3 regions of the Streptomyces nojiriensis genome follow, and region 1 is predicted to be linked to each of the others. Evidence: riboswitches for the same ligand, from Rfam matches in the RefSeq annotation. Region 1 holds a riboswitch; each other region holds the start of a gene.

What was found. Region 1 has a riboswitch for guanidine ahead of JYK04_RS17335 (DMT family transporter). Riboswitches for the same ligand answer to the same signal wherever they lie in the genome.
Region 2: another riboswitch for guanidine. It lies ahead of JYK04_RS37025 (Ohr family peroxiredoxin); the one in region 1 lies ahead of JYK04_RS17335 (DMT family transporter).
Region 3: another riboswitch for guanidine. It lies ahead of JYK04_RS04560 (MBL fold metallo-hydrolase); the one in region 1 lies ahead of JYK04_RS17335 (DMT family transporter).

The regions. Positions count from the first base shown of each region.
Region 1 is NZ_CP071139.1:3,724,480-3,730,469, reverse strand. It holds gene rdgB (RdgB/HAM1 family non-canonical purine NTP pyrophosphatase) at 1-474, shown strand, start outside; tRNA gene JYK04_RS17365 (tRNA-Leu) at 529-601, opposite strand; gene JYK04_RS17360 (HNH endonuclease signature motif containing protein) at 649-1,167, opposite strand; gene JYK04_RS17355 (HNH endonuclease signature motif containing protein) at 1,164-1,808, opposite strand; gene bcp (thioredoxin-dependent thiol peroxidase) at 1,942-2,409, opposite strand; gene JYK04_RS17345 (DUF3618 domain-containing protein) at 2,469-2,834, shown strand; gene JYK04_RS17340 (GroES family chaperonin) at 2,878-3,219, shown strand; guanidine-III (ykkC-III) riboswitch at 3,292-3,357, shown strand; gene JYK04_RS17335 (DMT family transporter) at 3,389-3,709, shown strand; gene JYK04_RS17330 (transglycosylase domain-containing protein) at 3,724-5,990, opposite strand, start outside.
Region 2 is NZ_CP071139.1:8,187,838-8,193,827, forward strand. It holds gene JYK04_RS37010 (nuclease-related domain-containing DEAD/DEAH box helicase) at 177-2,222, shown strand; gene JYK04_RS37015 (peptidoglycan recognition protein family protein) at 2,320-3,114, shown strand; gene JYK04_RS37020 (hypothetical protein) at 3,145-3,603, opposite strand; gene JYK04_RS37025 (Ohr family peroxiredoxin) at 3,590-4,078, opposite strand; guanidine-III (ykkC-III) riboswitch at 4,154-4,216, opposite strand; gene JYK04_RS37030 (hypothetical protein) at 4,339-4,554, shown strand; gene JYK04_RS37035 (hypothetical protein) at 4,577-4,768, opposite strand; gene JYK04_RS37040 (vWA domain-containing protein) at 4,930-5,990, opposite strand, start outside.
Region 3 is NZ_CP071139.1:930,562-936,551, reverse strand. It holds gene JYK04_RS04570 (FAD-dependent monooxygenase) at 1-496, opposite strand, end outside; gene JYK04_RS04565 (F0F1 ATP synthase subunit B family protein) at 754-1,263, opposite strand; guanidine-III (ykkC-III) riboswitch at 1,508-1,575, shown strand; gene JYK04_RS04560 (MBL fold metallo-hydrolase) at 1,587-2,465, shown strand; partial or broken gene JYK04_RS04555 (EamA family transporter) at 2,414-3,399, opposite strand; gene JYK04_RS04550 (MarR family winged helix-turn-helix transcriptional regulator) at 3,419-3,940, shown strand; gene JYK04_RS04545 (rhomboid-like protein) at 4,032-4,829, shown strand; gene JYK04_RS04540 (hypothetical protein) at 4,920-5,150, shown strand; gene JYK04_RS04535 (PhoX family protein) at 5,384-5,990, shown strand, end outside.

The DNA.
Region 1 (5,990 bases):
GAAACCGGCGTCACCTTCGCCGAGAACGCCCTCCTCAAGGCCCACGCCCTGGCCCGCGCCACCGGCCTCCCGGCGGTCGCCGACGACTCCGGCCTCTGCGTGGACGTCCTGCACGGCGCCCCCGGCATCTTCTCGGCGCGCTGGGCCGGCACCCACGGCGACGACAAGGCCAACCTGGACCTGCTGCTGGCCCAGCTCGGCGACATCGCGGACGAGAACCGCGGGGCCCACTTCGCGTGCGCGGCGGCCCTGGCGCTCCCGGACGGCACGGAACGCGTCGTCGAGGGCCGCCTCCTCGGCACCCTCCGCCACACCCCGTCCGGCACGGGCGGCTTCGGCTACGACCCGATCCTCCAGCCGCAGGGCGACACCCGCACGTGCGCGGAACTGACCCCGGCGGAGAAGAACGCCATCTCCCACCGCGGCCAGGCCTTCCGCGCCCTGGTCCCCTTCGTCCGCGCCCTCCTGGGCTGACGCGGCGAGGCCTGGCCTCCCGAGTCCCGGGAGGCCAGGCCTCGTTGTACTGGGTACGCCCGGTCGGATTCGAACCGACATACATGGCCACCTAAAGACCACCGCTCAGCCGTTGGCGTACGGGCGCGCGCCAGAGACACTCTACTGCGCGTCACGCCGTGCACGGGAGCGGATTCAGTGGCTGCGCAGGCCTCCCCGGCACCAGGTGTTGGTGATCGCGTGGCAGTTGGGGCACAGCAGCCGCAGATTCTCCTGACGGTCGTCGCTCCAGTCGCCGTTCACGTGGTCGATCTCCAAGGTCATGGGCCGCCCGCCCCACTCGGGCGGCGTTCCGCACATGCCGCAGAGCTCCGGAACCCCGACCTCGCGAAGCGCTCGCCGCAGCAGGTATGTGCGTGTTCGTCGCCTGCCGTCATGCTTGACCAGGATGTCCGACGCGGGCTTCATCGGTACGGTCCCCGGCTTGCCACGCCGATGTGCTTGCCCGAGAAAGTGGGAAGTGGAGAGGCCCTCCTCGGCGATCCGCTGCTTCAGCGCCTCGCGGTGGGCTCCGGACCGGTGGCCCAGGCGCCGGAGGACCTCCGCCAGCGAATGCGACGACGTGACCGCCTCATGCAGCGCCTCCCGGTCCGGGGTGACGCGGCGCCCGTGGTCCCGGCGTTCGCGCGCGTGGCGTTCTTCTCCGGTGCTCATCGACGGCGTCCCTTCGCTCGGCCACGGTATGTGTCGGTGGTCGAGTGGCAGTTGGGGCAGAGCAACCGTAGGTTCTCGGGCAGGTTGTTCCGCCAGTCCCCGTCCACGTGGTCCACTTCCAGCGGTAGCGGGTGGCCCCGCCAGGTCGGCGGTGTGCCGCACATCTGGCACAGCTCGGACACGCCCAGCGCGGCCAACGCCCGTTTCAGATGCTCGCTCTGCATGCGCCGGGCGTCGGGTCCGTGCTGCTTGACCAGAAGGCTCTCCGGGCTGCGCCGGGTCTTGGGACGTCCGGCAGGAGAGGGCAGTTCGAAGTGGGAGGTGTCTATGCCGAATGCCTTGACCCGCCGGCTGATGTGCGTGTGGTGGCCACCCACGACCTCAAGGCCGAGGTGTCGCAGAACCTGGCACATGTTCGTCGAATCGGCGACAGCCGCGGCCAGGATCTCCCTCGTCCACTTGACGGCTTCCGCTCGCTCGAAGTGGGACGTGTCCACGCCCAGCCTCCGCATGCGGTCGTGCAGATAGCGCCGCGAGCCGCTCTTCGGATCGACCCCCAGCTTCTCCAGCGCCTCCGACAGCGTGCGCGACGTGCGCGCCGCCTCCGCGAGGCGTTCCTGCGTGTACGGGCTGATCGGCACCCCGGCCCCTCCGTTCCGGCCGCGCGTTCGTGGCCTCGTACGGATTAACGGACCAGATTGCGGGGAGTTACGTCCGATAAACGGAGCGGCCCGCGCCGGGTGGCGCGGGCCGTTTGCGGAGGGAGGGCGGGGGTCAGAGGCCCAGGTCTTTGATGATCTTGGCTACGTGGCCCGTGGCCTTGACGTTGTAGAAGGCGTGCTCCACCTTGCCCGCCTCGTCGACGACCACCGTGGAGCGGATGACCCCGGTCACCGTCTTGCCGTACAGCTTCTTCTCGCCGTACGCGCCGTACGCCGTCAGCGTCTCCTTCTCCGGGTCGCTGACCAGGGTGACCTTCAGGTCCTCCTTCTCGCGGAACTTCGCAAGCTTCTCCGGCTTGTCCGGGGACACGCCGATGACGTCGTAGCCGTGTCCCGTCAGGAAGGCCAGGTTGTCCGTGAAGTCGCAGGCCTGCTTCGTGCAGCCCGGGGTCAGCGCGGACGGGTAGAAGTAGACGATCACCTTGCGGCCCTTGTGGTCGGCGAGCGAGACCTCGTTGCCGTCCGCATCGGGCAGGGTGAAGGCGGGGGCGGTGTCGCCCGGCTGGAGTCGCTCGCTCATCGTGACACTCTCCTCGGGAGGGGATCGGTATGCCATGAGACTAAGCTGACAGACTGTTCATGGCGGACTACGCCCCACACGACCACGACGACGGAGGCAGCGCGGTGCCGGAAGCCAGGACCCCCGCACAGATCGAGGCGGACATCGTCCGCCGCCGTGAGCAGCTCGCCGAGACGCTCGACGAGATCGGTGTGCGCATGCACCCGAAGACGATCATCGGGGACGCGAAGGCACGGGTCGCCTCGTCCGTCGACCAGACCGCCGGGCGGGCCTTCGCCGCGGTGAACCGGTTCGTGACGGATGTGCGCGACGGCCTGCGCCACGACGACGGGGCTCCGCGCGTCGACCGGATCGTGCCCGTCGCGCTGGTCGCCGTGAGCCTGGTCGGGCTGCTCGTGGTGTCGGCGCGCCGCAAGAGCGGATGACCCTGAGGGGTACGGGACGGGCGCGGGCAGGTAGGTTCGGGGCGTGAGCGAGAACACCACCCACGACAAGCTGCCCATTCGCATGCTGCACGACCGCGTGCTCGTGAAGTCCGATCTGCCCGAGGGCGAGCGGCGCTCGGGCGGCGGCATCCTGATTCCCGCGACGGCCGCGGTGGGCAAGCGGCTGGCCTGGGCCGAGGTGGTCGCGGTCGGGCAGAACGTCCGGACGGTCGAGCCCGGTGACCGGGTGCTGTACGACCCCGAGGACCGTGCCGAGGTCGAGGTGCGCGGTGCGACGTACGTGCTGATGCGCGAGCGGGACCTGCACGCCGTGGCCGCGGAGCGGCTGGAGGGGTCGGAGGACTCCACCGGGCTGTACCTCTGAGGCGTTGACCAAGTGCTGAAGTGCTGAAGTGCTGAAGGGCTGGTGGCCCAGGTCACCGGCCCTTTTCGCGCCCTTTTGCTACGGTGGGGGAGAACCCCGACGAGACGCGCCGTACCGGGTACGACAAGACGACGCACCCCGTACCGCTCGTTGTCTCGGAGGTGCCGTCATGGCATGGGTTCTTCTTCTCGTCGCCGGTCTGCTCGAAGTCGGCTGGTCGATCGGCATGAAGTTCACCGAAGGTTTCACCCGGCAGTGGCCCAGTGTGTTCACGGGTGCCGGGATCGTCGCGAGCATGGTGCTGCTGTCGTACGCCGCGAAGACCCTGCCGATCGGTACGGCGTACGGGGTGTGGGTGGGCATCGGCGCCGCCGGTGCGGCCGTGCTCGGTATGGCGGTGCTGGGTGAGCCCGTCACCGCCGCCCGGATCTTCTTCATCTGTCTGCTGCTGGTCGCCGTGGTGGGGCTGAAGGCGACCTCCGGTCACTGACCGGTCCGTCTCGGCTACTCCAGGAACGCGGACGGCGGGCGCGGGCCTTCGGCCGGGCCTCCGTCGCTGCCCTGCGCACTGCCCTGGGTGCTGCCCTGTGCGCTGCCTTGCGTGCCCTGGGTGGTGCCGCCCTGGTCGCCGCCCTGGGTGGTGCCGCCGTTGTCCTGGCCGCCGTTGTCCTGGCCTGCGTTCACCGGGCCGCCGTTGTCCTGGCCGCCCTGGTTCTGGCCTCCGTTGTTCTGTCCGCCTTGGTTGCGGCCGCCCGTCGGGTTCGACGGGGAGGGCCGGGTCGGGCGCGCGGGGGTGCTGGGCGAGGGTTCGCCGGGGGTCTCCTGCGGCGGGCTGGATTCCGGGCTGGGCGGCGGCGGGGGCGGTGCGGCGCCGGGCTGGAGTTCCAGGTCGAAGTCGACGGGGTCGGTGCCTTCCAGGGCGGTCTTGGTGTACGCGGCCCAGATCCGGGCGGGGTAGCCGCCGCCGCCGATGCGGGCCTCGCCGAGGGCGCCGTAGAGGGATTCCAGGGTTCCGGTGTCCGGGTCCTGGCCCATCATCGAGATCACGGTGACCAGGTCCGGGGTGTAGGCGGCGAACCAGGCCGAGCGGTCGAGTTCGCCGGTGCCGGTCTTGCCCGCGGCCGGGTGGCCGGCGGCGAGGGCGGCCGTGCCGGTGCCGTTGTCCACGACGCTGACCAGCATGGACGTGGTGGTGTCGGCGGCTTCGCGGCTGATGGCCTGGGTGGGTGCGCGCGGGGGGAGGGGGATGGTCTCGCCGCCCTTGGTGATCTTCTCGACGAAGGTGTAGGGGGTGCGTCGGCCGTGGTCGGCGAGGGTGGCGTAGGCCTGGGTCATGTCGAGGACGCTGGCCTGCAGGGTGCCGAGGGCCATGGCCGGGCCGGGTACGAAGTTGGGGGTGTTCTCGGGGATGCCGAGGTCGATGGCGGTCTTCTTGACCTTGGCGGTGCCGACGTCGACCGCCATCTGTGCGTACACGGCGTTGACGGAGAGGTCGGTGGCGGTGTTGACGCTGATGTTCCCGTAGGAGACCTGGCCCTCGTTCTCGGGGGCGAAGCGGATGCGGCCGCCGACGACCGGGCGTTTGTTGTCGCCGTTGTAGATCGTGTTCGGGGTGATCCGGCGGCCGTCCTGGGTGCGGGAGCCGTTCTCGGCGGCGGTGGCGAAGACGAACGGCTTGAAGGTGGAGGCGACCTGGTAGTCGTGGCGGGTCGCGTTGTTCACGTACTGCTTGGTGTAGTCGATGCCGCCGTACATGGCGAGGACCTTGCCGGTGGCCGGGTCGATGGAGACCCCGCCGGCCCGGACCAGCCGGTCGGCCTTGCGCTTCGCGGGGTCGAGCTTGCTGACCATCTGGCCGTCGACGGCGTCGACGAGGGCGCTCTGGCGGCGTTTGTCGAGGGTGGTGGTGATGCGGTAGCCGCCTTCGGCGAGGGTCTTGTCGTCGAGGATCTTGTTGTCGACGATGTAGTCCTTGACCGCTTCGACGAGGTAGCCGCGCTGGCCGGAGAGGCCGGCGGCCGCGCGGACCTTGCCCGGTTCGGGGAACTGTGTCGTCGCGCGTTCGGTGGGGGACAGCCAGCCCTTCTTGACCATGCCGTCGAGTACGTAGTTCCAGCGGGCGAGGGCGCGGGTGCGGCTCTGGGGGTGGGAGACGACGTCGAAGGCGCTGGGGGAGTTGAGGAGGGTGGCGAGGTAGGCGCCCTCCGCGGTGGTGAGTTTTCCTACGTCCTTGCCGTAGTAGGCCTGGGCGGCGGCCTGGATGCCGTACGCGTTGCGGCCGAAGTAGCTGGTGTTCAGGTAGCCCTCGAGGATGTAGTTCTTCGACTTCTCGCGACCGAGTTTGATCGCGATGAAGAACTCCTTGACCTTGCGCTTGATCGTCTGTTCCTGGCCCAAGTAGTAGTTCTTGACGTACTGCTGGGTGATCGTCGAACCGGACTGGGTGCCCTTGCCGGTCGCGGTGTTCCAGGCGGCGCGGAGCATCGCCTTGGGGTCGACCGCCCGTTCGGAGTAGAAGTCCCGGTCCTCGGCGGCCAGTACGGCCTCCTGCACGGTCCGGGGGATCTGCGACAGCGGTACGTTGACGCGGTTGACCTCGCCGTCGCGGGCGATCTGGGAGCCGTCGGAGTAGAGGTAGACGTTGGACTGCGCGGTGGCCGCGGCGTTGGCCGGCGGGATGTCGACCAGCAGGTAGCCGGCCACGAGGGCGCCGCCGATCAGCAGGGCGATGAGCAGGATGCCGCCGAGGACCATGCGCCAGGTGGGCAGGA
Region 2 (5,990 bases), 4.5 Mb from region 1:
AACCACGGGATTCGGGTGCTCCCGCAGTTGCGGCCCCCACCTCCTTTCGAGTGTAGTCCTCCGCCCGAGGGCTGTCCCACGCACGTTCCGAGGCCGCTCGCCGGCCCGGTACGCGCCCTGCCGGTGCGCTTGCGTTGCGCCCTATGATCGTCACTCCGCGTACGAGGGGGGCTGGTATGGGGGCAGGCGGGGCGGGATCGCAGCGGGCGCAGGACGCGCGGCGGCAGGAGCGGTTGCTCCGGGAGCAGTGGGAGGCCGCCCGTCGGCAGGCCCTGCGGTGGAGCGCGGTCGGCGAGGGCGAACAGCGCGTCCTCGCCCAGCTGTTGGTACTGACCGCACGCGGATGGCGGCTGCTCGTCGACCGGCAGTGGTCCGGGACCCGGACCGCCGACGCGGACATGCTGCTCGTCGGGCCCGGCGGTGTCTTCGTCCTCCAGGTCACCGCCGGCGGCGAGCCGGGCGACGGACGGGCCACCGGCCTGCTCGCCGCCACGAAGGCCGCCGAGAGCGCGGTGGCGTCCCTCGGCATGTCACCGGTGGCGGTCCAGCCGCTCATGGTGCTCGCCGGGCGGCGTCTCGACGCGAGCCGCGGCCGGATCCGGCTGCTGGGCGAACGCGAGATCGGCCCCGTGCTGCTCTCGCAGCGGCACCGGCTGCGCGCGGAGTCGGTCCGGGCGATCGCCGACCATCTCGAGCGGGTGTTCCCGGGCTACGCCGGATCGGCGGTCGACCAGCCGCCGCCGGCGCCCGAACACCACCGACCGGGCTCCCCGGACGGGCTGTTCGACCTGGATGGGCTGCGCGACGCGGTCTTGAAGGGGGCGATGGAGGCGCCGATCGAGCAGTGGATGACCTTCCTCCACCCCGATCAGGTGGCGCTGGTGCGCCGCAACTGGGCGGGCCCGGCCCGCATCAGCGGACCGGCGGGTACCGGCAAGACGGTCGTCGCCCTGCACCGTGCGGCCCACCTGGCCCGGCGGACGACCGGCCGCATCCTGTACGTCACCTTCGCCAACAACCTGCCCCGGGTGCAGAGCACCTTCCTCAAGGCCATGGCCCCCGCCGTCGCCGACCGCGTGGACTTCCGCAGCCTCCACTCCTGGGCGCAGGAGTTCCTGCAGGAGCGGGGGATACCGGTACGGCTGCACGGGGACAAGGCCGAGACCGCCTTCAGCCTCGCCTGGAAGAACGTCGGCCGCCGGAGCCCCCTGGCCGACCTCGACCCGGCCCCCGCCTACTGGCGCGAAGAGATCGACTACGTCATCAAGGGGCGGGGCCTCACCCGCTTCGAGGAGTACGTGACCGTCCCCAGGCGGCGCCGGAAGGCGCGCCTGCACCGTGCGCACCGGCAGTCGATGTGGGAGCTGTACGAGGCGTACGAAGCGCTGCGCGGCGAGCGCGGCGTCCACGACTTCAACGACGTCCTCTCCCTGGCGCTGGCCGAAGCGGTACGCCGGCGCGAGCGGCCCCTCTATGCGGCCGTCGTCGTGGACGAGGTCCAGGACCTCACGCTCGTCGGCGTACGCCTGCTGCACGCGCTCGTCGGCGACGCACCGAACGGTCTGCTGCTCGTCGGCGACGGCCAGCAGACCGTGTACCCGGGCGGCTTCCGCCTCACCGACGCGGGCATCGACATCCGCGGCGACCGCGGACAGGTGCTGCGCACCAACTACCGCAACAGCAAACAGATCCTGGACGCGGCCCTCACCGTCGTGGCCGACGACGCCTTCGAGGACCTCGACGGCGAACGCACCCCGGGCCGCCGCGACGTCGACCTCACCTACCACGACGGGGACGTCGTACGCGTCACCCGGCCCACGGTGGAAGCCCACGACGGGGAACTCCTGGACGCCCTGCGTTCCCTGCCCGACGGTGCGCGGGCCGACACCGCCCTGCTGTGCCCCTCCATGCGTGCCATCGGCCACTACCAGCGGCTGCTCACCCAGGCGGGCATCCCGGTGTGCCAGTTGGAGCACTACGACGGCCGTGCGGTCGACGCGGTGAAGATCGGCACCTATCGCAGGGCCAAGGGCCTGGAGTTCAAGAACGTCCTCCTGCCCCGGTACGACGCGGTGTTCACGAACGGGACGCCGGCCGGCACGGCGGGCGGCACGGAGACCTCGGAGACGGCCCGGGAGCGTGCGGAACTGCTCCGCAGCCAGCTCTTCGTGGCGATGACCCGGGCACGTGACCTGCTCTGGCTCGGCAGCGTCACCGCGTAGGGGAGCCGTCCCGGCGCGGCCGGTCGGGGACAGTCCGGGGGGTCGCGCGGTGTGTCTGCGCGGCCGGTGGAGGGGGAGTCCCCTTCAATGGCGCCGCATGACCTTCTCCGCACTGCACCAGCCGGCGGCGCGCGCCGCGGCCCCGTACACCCGCCGGTCGGTCCTCACGGGAGCCTTCGCCCTGACCGCCGCCGCGGCACTGCCGCTCGCCACGGCGGGGCGGGCGTACTCCGCCGCCGCCCCGGACATCATCGGCTGCGCCGCCTGGGGTGCGCGGGAGGCGTCCGAACCCGTCGTCGTCCTGGACAACGGCCCGGAGCGGATCATCGTCCACCACACGGCGACGGCGAACGTGACGGACTACTCGAAGCAGCGCGCCGTCGCCCTCGCCCGCGCGATCCAGACGTACCACATGGACGCGCAGGGCTGGATCGACACGGGTCAGCACTTCACCGTCAGCCGCGGGGCCTTCGTGCTGGAGGGGCGCCACAACAGCCTGGCGGAGCTGCGCGCCGGCACCCGCCAGGTCCGCGCGGCGCACTGCGTCGGGCAGAACACCGTGTCGATCGGCATCGAGAACGAGGGCACGTACACCTCGCAGGACCCGCCGGCGGCGCAGTACGCGGCCCTGGCCGACCTGTGCGCCCACATCTGCGACCAGTACGGCCTGTCCGCGTCGGAGATCTACGGCCACCGCGACTTCAACGCCACCTCCTGTCCCGGCGACCGCCTCTACGCCCTGCTCCCGACCCTCCGCAAGGACGTCGCCGCCCGCCTCGGCGCGCCCGCGCCGCAGGAGGAGACCGACCCCATCGACGACCTGGTCCGCCAGGCCACCGGCCGGCCGGCCTCGGAGTACGCGGAATACCTCCCGGCGGGTCTCCTGCCCTGACGGTGCGCCGCAGCCCCGGGCCCTCCGGGGCTACAGCCGCCAGTACGTACCGGCACGGGAATCGACATGCACCACGTGGTGGCCGACGCGCACCACGTGGTGGTCCGGGCCGGACCAGGAGCCGCAGGCGCCGTCGGCGCCGGCCAGCGGGGTCCAGATCTCCAGGAAGGTGCTGCCGTCCGGGTTGGTGCCCCGCTCGACGAGGTTCGCACCGTCCCACCGGAAGGTGCCGGCGTCTTCGCCGGGCTCGCCCGTGAGGTGGTGGAAGTGCACCCGGGAGCCGTCGAAGGACGTCGTACCGGCGAAGCCCCGGCTGTCGGCGTAGTACGACCCGGCCTGCAGCCACACCACTTCGCGGTCCTCGACGAGGGGTCCGCCGTCCCGGCTGATGCCCCGCCGCAGCCAGGCGCCGTGCTCGGGCACCGGAACGCCGGGGCCGTCGGAGCCGTCGGGGACCTGCCCGCCCGGCCCGGGCTCAGGCGCGGTCATCGGCGGCGGCCTCGGCGTTCTCGGCGGTCTCAGCGGTCTCGGCGGTCCCGTCCACGGCCAGGAGCGTCAGGGGTACGTTGCCGCGTACGGCCTGCGAGTACGGGCAGACCGCGTCCGCCCGGTGCAGCAGGGGCTGGAGGTCCGCCTCCCGCCACCCGGGCAGGGCGACGGTGAGCGTCACCGCGAGGCCGTAGCCGGCGGGCGTGTCCGTGGTGCCGAGCCGGACCTCGCAGGCCACGCGTGCGGTGGAGGCGTCCGCCCCGAACTCGGCGGCGACCTCCGCGAGCGCGGAGGTGAAGCAGGCGGCGAAACCGGCCGCGAACAGCTGCTCGGGGTTGGTGGTGCCGGGCACCTTCTTGCGCGGCGGGGCGAGGCGGACGTCCAGACGTCCGTCGTCCGTGCGGACGGATCCGGTACGTCCCCCCGCGGCGTGCGCGGTCGTCCGGTACAGGCTGCTGGTGAGTGGCACGGTCATGGCGTACGGCCCATCTTGCTCGACGAGGACGCTGCCCGGGTGCGGACAGCGGACGGCGCCGCTGGTGCGGCACCTCGTGCGTCGTCGTGCGTAACCGGGTACGGCGCATCTCGTCCGGGGCCTTGGACCGGCCGCCGGACAATCTAGCAACGCGGGCCGCGGTCCGCGGACATCCTCCGCGGTGAAGTTCCTCACGGGCCGCGGAGCCGGCCCGGCCGCCGGCGCCGCGGCCCCCTTCCTACACTCGTCCCGTGGACGCGATGAGATGTACGTACTGCGGTGGCGTCGGCCTGGAGCCGGGTTTCGTCGAGGACGCCGGGGAGGGGGCCCGGGGGTACGCGCGCTGGATCGCCGGAGCGCTGGAACGCGGCATGTTCGGCGGTGCCAAACGGCTGGGGAAGCCCCGGCGGCGCATCGAGGCCTACCGCTGCCCGCACTGCGCCCACCTGGAGCTCTTCGCCACCGAAACCGTCTGACGGCCGGCCGCCGTGCCCGGGGTCAGGGCGCGTGGTGCTGGACGCCCCGCTGACCGGGCACCCGGGTCGACCGGGGAGCGTCCGAGCGGCGATGGCCGGCTCGCTGTCGCCGGCCCGGGAACGGGTTGCGCCGCACGGTGGCGCTGGGGGCCGCGATCAGAAGGCCGACAAGTGCGAGGACCGCGACGAGGATGAGCACGTTGACGAGATTCATGGTCCTGCCTTTCGTCGAGTATTGACTTCCTGTCACTACATCTTGTTACCGAATTGCGGGACGTTAAACACAGAGGGTGACTGGAGCTGCCGTGGAGGCCGCGACGGCGCCCGCGCCGGTGCCCGTGCCGGCAAAGGCCGCCGCAGGCGCGTCACTTGGGTTCACACGGCCAGGTCGACGCGTACGGTCTCCACCCAGGACGGGGGCGCGGGAGGGGTGTTGCCGATCAGCGCCGCGATCAGCCGGCAGGACGGCGTCTCCTGCGGCCACGGCGTGTAGCCGTCGGTCAGCACGATCACGACGTTCGGCCGGTCGGGCAGGGCCAGGGCCGCGCCGATGCCGACGCGCATGTCCGTGCCCCCGCCGCCGGCCAGGGTCACCTCGCCGGCGCTGCGCACCCGGGTCACGGCATGCACGTCGGCGTCGCACGCGAGGACGGCGACCCGGTTGCCGCCGACGCCCACCTCCCGCAGGACGCCGGTGACTTCGGCGAGGGCGGCCGCGAGGTCGTCGGGGCCCATCGATCCGGAGGTGTCGATGACGACGGCCACCCGCGGCAGCGGCCTGCGCAGACTGGGCAGCACCACCCGGCCGCCGAGCGCGGGTGTCCGGCGCGAGGGGCGGCGGTAGGTGTAGTCCACCGCGCCGGCCGCCCAGGCCGCGGCCTCGCGGACCGCTCCCGCCAGGGCCTGGCGCCAGTCGACGGACGGCTCCAGAACTTCCTCGGCCCACCGGGCCCAGCCCTCCGGGACCCGTCCCCGGCTGCGCCGGTGGGCCCGTACGGCCTCGGCGGTCTGCCGGCGCAGGGCCTCGGCCTCCACCGGGCCGACCCGGGCGGGGCCGCCCTCCTCGCCCAGCTCCCAGGGCCGGGGGGTGCCGTGCGCACCGGAACCGCAGTCCGGGCCGTGGGGCGTCGGGGGAATCGCCGGCAGGTAGGTCTCGAACAGGCCGCCCGTGGGCAGCCCGTAGAGCCTGGGCTCCATCCGGCCCTCGGGCAGCACCAGTCCGTCGGCCAGCAGGTCGTCGTTGATCTCGCAGTCCTGGGCGATGTTGATCCGGACCTGATCGCGCTGGTCGGCGGCGGGCAGGCGGTCGGCCCGGCCGTGGTGGTCGCGCAGCAGGTGCGCCACCTCGTGGATCCACACCCCGGCCAGTGCGGCCACCGGGGTCGCCTCGACGAAGGCGGGCGAGACGTAGCAGCGCCAGTGCCGGTCGACGCCCA
Region 3 (5,990 bases), 2.8 Mb from region 1:
GCGCGCGGCGCAGCGGACTGTGGATGCCGTCGGCGGCGACGACCAGATCGGCTCGGATGCCCGGGCCCGCCGCCGTACGGACGGTCGGCCGGTCCTCGGCATCGTCGACCCCGGTCACCTCGGTGCCGTACCGCAGGGCGGACGGCGGCAGCGCGGCGGCGAGGGTGGCGGTGAGGGCCGGGCGCGGGACGGCGAGGGGCGCCATGCCGTAGCGGGCCGCCATGTCGGCGGTGCCCGCCCGGGTGAGCCACCGGCCGTCGGGGCGCCGCACGCCCATCGTCGCGGGTACGGCGCCGCCGATCGCTCGGGAGACATCGACGCCGACCGCGTCGAGTGCGCGCAGGGCGTTGGGGGCGAGGCCGATGCCGGCGCCGGTGACGGGGGGTTCGGGGGAGCGTTCGCAGACGGTCACGCGCCAGCCCCGGCGGTGCAGTGCGACGGCGCCCGTGAGGCCGCCGATTCCGGCTCCGACCACCACCGCGTGACGGTTCGTCATCGCCCACCTCTCCGTTCGGGGCCCCACTCTAGGCCGTCTCTTTCGGATCTTGTCGGCCGAGCCCGCGGCGTCCGGTGCCGTGCAGGGCAAGGCGGAGGGGCGCCCGTGTACTGGACGTACTCGGGTGCCCCGACAACGCGGCCAGGTGCGGTGCCGGGCGTCGCGGGCCCGGCAAGATCCGGAAGAGACGGGCTGGAATGGTGGGGTGACGGAGCACGCGCCCGTCCCGGACCTGGTGCGCGGGAGCGGCCGTGGACTCAGCCCTTGGTGTCGGCCTCGGCCTCGGTCTCGGCGAAGAACTCGTCGGCGACGGCGCGGGCACGGTCGACGTCGGTGAGCGGTTCGCCGATGATGCGGCCGGCCAGCTCGGTGGCCAGCCCGAGGACGTGCTCGCGGAGCTCCGCCTCGGCGATCACCCGGTCGGCCTCCAGCTGCACGGTGGCCGCGGCGACCATGTCCTCGCGCGCCTTCTGCCCCTCCGAGCGGACGGCGGCGAGGAGGGTGAGGCCCTCCTCGTGTGCGGCCTGGCGGATCTGGGCGGCCTCGTGACGGGCGGCACTCAACTCCGCCTGGTACTCGGTCCGAAGGCGCTGCGCCTCCCTCTGGACCACCTCGGCCCGCTCGAGCGCGCCCGCGGTGGCCTCCTCGCGCTCGGCGAGGGTCCTGTTGATCCTCGGCAGGAGGACCTTGGCCAGGGTCGCGAAGACCACGGAGAAGGCGATGAGGCCGACTATGAGTTCAATGAGATTCGGTTTCAGGGGTCCCATGATCGAATCGTAGCGGTGCGCTATCGGCTACCGCTTCGAATTGCCATGGCCTCATGGCCTGAAATCGGCGGTCGGGCAGGCAATGTGAGGTGACGTCAGCTGCTGTGGTGCCGAGCGGCCGGCGAAATGCCGACGAATGAATTTCACACATTCCTACCGAGGTTTCTCGGCGAAGGGCACTGCCGTCGCCGCACGGGCGCCGGGCACCACCAGGGCAGTGGATCAATCTCGTGGTAGCGTCGCGGCGGAGGCTCGTACGTGCCCACCCCGGACGAGATGTGCGCCGTACCCGGCCCGCCAAGACGACGCACGCAGGAGGCGTCATGGCTGAAGGCACGTCCTTCATCGATTTCGACAGCCCGGCTTCTCGGCCTCGCGAGTTGGACGTCCGCTGGATCCACGGCTCACCATCGGCCAAGCACAACACCGACCCGGACATCCAGGTCTACGCGTACGACGAGCACACGGTCATCCTGCGGCAGAACATGGCGATCGACTACGAAGCGCCGTTTCTCTTCCTGCTGTTCGGCAACGACCGGGCGGTGCTGATCGATACCGGGGCCACTGCGTCCGGTGAGTTCTTCCCCTTGCGCCCGGTGGTGGACCGGCTCGTCGACGGCTGGCTCGCCCGCCACCCCCGCCAGGAGTACCACCTGCTGGTGCTGCACACCCATGCCCACGGCGACCACACCGCGGGCGACGGCCAGTTCGCCGGCCGTCCCGACACCACAGTGGTCGCGGCAGACCTGCCCACGGCCTGGAAGCATTTCGGATTCGACGAGAACCCCACCGCCACGGCTAGGGTCGATCTGGGCGGCCGCGGGCTCGAGTGCCTGGCCACCCCCGGGCACCACGAGAGCGCCGTCACGTACTACGACCCGTGGACCGGGTTCCTGCTCACCGGCGACACGGTCTATCCGGGCCGCCTCTACATCCAGGATCGGCACGCGTTCACCCGGACCATCGACCGGCTGATCGAGTTCTGCGAACGCCGACCGGTCACCCACGTCATGGGCTGTCACATCGAGATGACCACCGAACCGGGCGTGGACTACCCGGTCCGCACCACCTACCAGCCCCACGAACCCCCACTGCAGATGACCACCGACCACCTGCACGAGATCCGCGCCGCACTCGACGAGATCGGCACTCAGCCCCGACGGCTGGCCTTCCCCCTCTTCGTCCTCTGCCCGGACGACTGAGCCGCGCCCACCTGACCTTCGCGACGTGCTCGTCCGCCGCCCGCCGCCGTACCCCGGCTCGCCCGTCCGCCTCTGCCCGGGGGCCGGCCGAGGGCGACCGCGCCCAGTACGAGTGCCAGTCCGCACAGCTGTCGGCCCGTCAGCACCTCCCCGGCGACCACCGTCCCGAGCAGTACGCCGGTGACCGGATTGAGCAGCCCTATCAGACCGACCGTCCCGGCGGGCAGGCGGCGAAGGCCGGCGAACCAGATGGCGAAGGCCAGCGCGGTGGCGACCAGGCCGACGTAGCAGAACGCGAGCAGGGCCGACGGGGACATCGGTGGCGGGGCGCCCTCGACGGCCACGGCCACCGGCAGCAGGAGCAGGCCTCCGGCGGTGAGCTGCCAAGCGGTCGACGCGAGCACACCGGCGCCGGTGTCCCCGTCGGCGCCGGTGTTCCACCGCTTGGCCAGGACGTGGCCGACGGACGACACCAGCACCGCCGCGGCCGAGGCCAGGACGCCCGGCAGGCTGATCCCGCCCACGCCCCCGAGCAGCATGAGGCACACCCCGCCCAGCCCGATCACGGCGCCCGCCAGGTGGGCGATGCCGGGCCGCTCGGCGACCAGGGGCCAGGCGGCGAGCATCATGATCAAGGGGGAGGCGGCCATGACGGTCGCGGCCACGCTCGTCGGCAGCAGCTGGGAGGCGGTGAGACGAGGAAGAAGAACACGCTCACGTTGAGCAGCCCGAGCAGGGCGGACCGCCCCCACCACGCGCCGTGCGGCCGCCGACGGCACAGCGCCAGCAGGACCAGGCCGGCCGGCAGCGCCCGCAGGGCGGCCCCGTACAGCGGGTGGTCCGCAGGCAGGAACTCATGGGTGACGAAGTAGTTGGCTCCCCAGGCCACCGGTGCCACTGCGGTCAGCGCCACCCAGCGCACATTTGCTTCCATGGAAGGTAATATAGCTTCCATGGAAGCAAAAATGTCCGTCGAGCACGATCCGCCCCTGGACCGGGTGGCCAGGATCCAGGCCGACTGGCGTCGCGAAAGGCCTGACCTCGATGTCGGCCCACAGGGCGTGATCGGCCGACTGCACCGCCTCGCCGACCGGCTCGGCGCGGAACTCGGCCTCGTCTACGACCGCTACGGCCTCAGCGAGGGGGAGTTCGACGTCCTGTGCGCACTGCGCCGTGCAGGTGAGCCCTTCGAGCGGGCGCCGGGCGAGCTCGCCGCGCACACCATGGTCACCACCGGTGCGATGACCAAGCGGATCGACCGCCTGGAGCGGTCCGGACTCGTCACCCGCCGACGCTCCGACGACGACCAGCGCGGCCGGATCGTCGCCCTCACCTCGGCCGGACGCGACCTCGTGGACCGGGCGTTCACCGACCACATGCGCAACGAACGCCGCCTGCTGGACCTCGTGACGCCCGAGGAGGCCGCGGTACTCGAAACGCTGCTCGCCACCTGGCTGTCCCGCCTGGAGGACTGACACGGGGGCCCGGCCCCGACCGGGACGGCCGCCGGCACCCGCCGGCACCCGCCGATCCCGGCCCTCGGTGCGACCTGGAGAATGCCACGGTATGAACTCTCAGTCACTGCGGGGTGCTCTGGACGGGCTCGTCCGCGCCGTGCGGGGGTACCCGCGCCGCGCGCCGCTGACCCTCGCCTACGTCTGCCTGCTCCTGGGCAGCCACGCCTGGGTCGGCCACGGCCTGTCCACCGAACGGGCGGCCGCCGTGCTGGGCCACGTCAGCACCAACCTGGACAACCTGCAGGACCATCCGGTGCCCGCGCTGCTCGGCAGCGCGCTGTTCTTCGACGGTACGCTCACGGACGTCACCTCGACCGACTTCGTGGGCACGCTGATCACCTTGGGCCTCGGCGTCTGCTGCTTCCTGGCCTGGGTGGAGCACCGGTGGGGGAGGGTGCGCGCCGTGGCCGTGTTCCTCGGCGGGCACGTCGCGGCCACCCTGCTCACCGCTGTCGTCATCGCCGTTGCGTTGCGGCACGGTTGGTATCCGGCGGCCGTCCGGCAGGCCTTGGACTACGGGGTCAGCTACGGAGCCCAGACCGTGCTGGCGATCGGCACGCTCGCCCTGCCGCGCCGGGGCCGCCTTCCCTGGGCCGCCTTCGTCATCGCCTGGCCGCTCGGCGGAGCCGACTGGAGCGGGCCGCTGCCGGACTTCACCACCGTCGGCCATCTCACGGCGGCGGCCCTCGGGTTCGGGCTGTTGGGGGTCCCGGCCCTCAGACGTCAACGGGTCCGCGCTACCGCGCCGTCCCGCGCCGCGACCGGCTCCGGGCAGCGGCGAGGCCCCGTTCCGGAACCGACGCCGTCACCGGCAGCCGGAACAAAGACGCCTCCCTCCTCGGCCTGAGCCCGGCCGACGGTTTACCGCGACGCCGATGACCGCCGAGTGATCCCCCCGCCCCGGATGGTCCGTCAGGCAGGCTGCGAGACTTCGGTGATGAGCACAAGGCGCCGCCCGCTCGGGCAAGGACCGGTTCCCCTCCGCGAGTACCAGGAGCAGGAGGCGGAGCAGGAGACGGAGACGGAGACGGAGCAGCGCGTCGCACGCGGCCGCACCGCTGCCGAACGGGCCACCGAGGACCCGGCCCCCACCGCCCCGCCCGAGACGCAGCTCCCGACGGCCCGGCGAGCCCTGGGGTTCGGGCACGACACCCGTACCACCCGCTGACCGCGTCCCTCGCGTGCGCTGCGGCCGCCCCGCGAACTCGCCGGGTCACCCGCGAACGCCGTCCCGAGATGCGGTTCGGGGCGTCCCGGGACGGCCGGACGGACGGAACGGGGGGCCACTCGCCCTAGGTTCGGAACCACGGGCCCCGGCAGCCGATGCCGCCGGGAGCGCCCGTCCTTCGGATCCCTGGCGGCGGCGCAGCGGCCGGCCCTTCCCCCTTTGGCGGCACACACATGGCAGATCTGGTTCCTCCCCACCCCGAGTCGGCGGGAGCCCCGCCGTTCGAGGAGGTCGTGGCCTCCTCGCTCTCACGGCGTCAGGTCGTGGCCGGCGGCACGGCCGCCCTCGTGGCGTTCCTCGGCTTCGGCACCTCCACCGCCCAGGCCGCCACCACAGCCGCCGCCGCCCCGGCGCCGACGCCCGCCGGCGGGGAGCCGAAGGGGCTCCTCGGCTTCGCCGCGGTGCCGCCCGCGACCACGGACGCGGTGACCGTGCCGCCCGGCTACTCGGTGCAGACCCTGGCGCCGTGGGGCCGGCCCCTGCACTCCGGCGGACCCGCGTGGCTGGCCGACGGCGGCAACAGCTCCACCGACCAGGCCCGCCAAGTCGGTTCGCACCACAGCGGGCTGCACTTCTTCCCGTACGACGACGGCCCCCGGGGCAGCCGGCTCGGGACGCTCGTCGTCAACCACGAGGCCACGGACGCCACGCTGCTCCACCGGGACGGCGGCGCGGCCCTGACGCGCGAGAAGGTCGACAAGTCCCTGGCCGCGCAGGGGCTGAGCGTGTTCGAGGTACGCGAGAGCGGCGGCACCTGGGACCTCGGCGACTCGCCGCGCA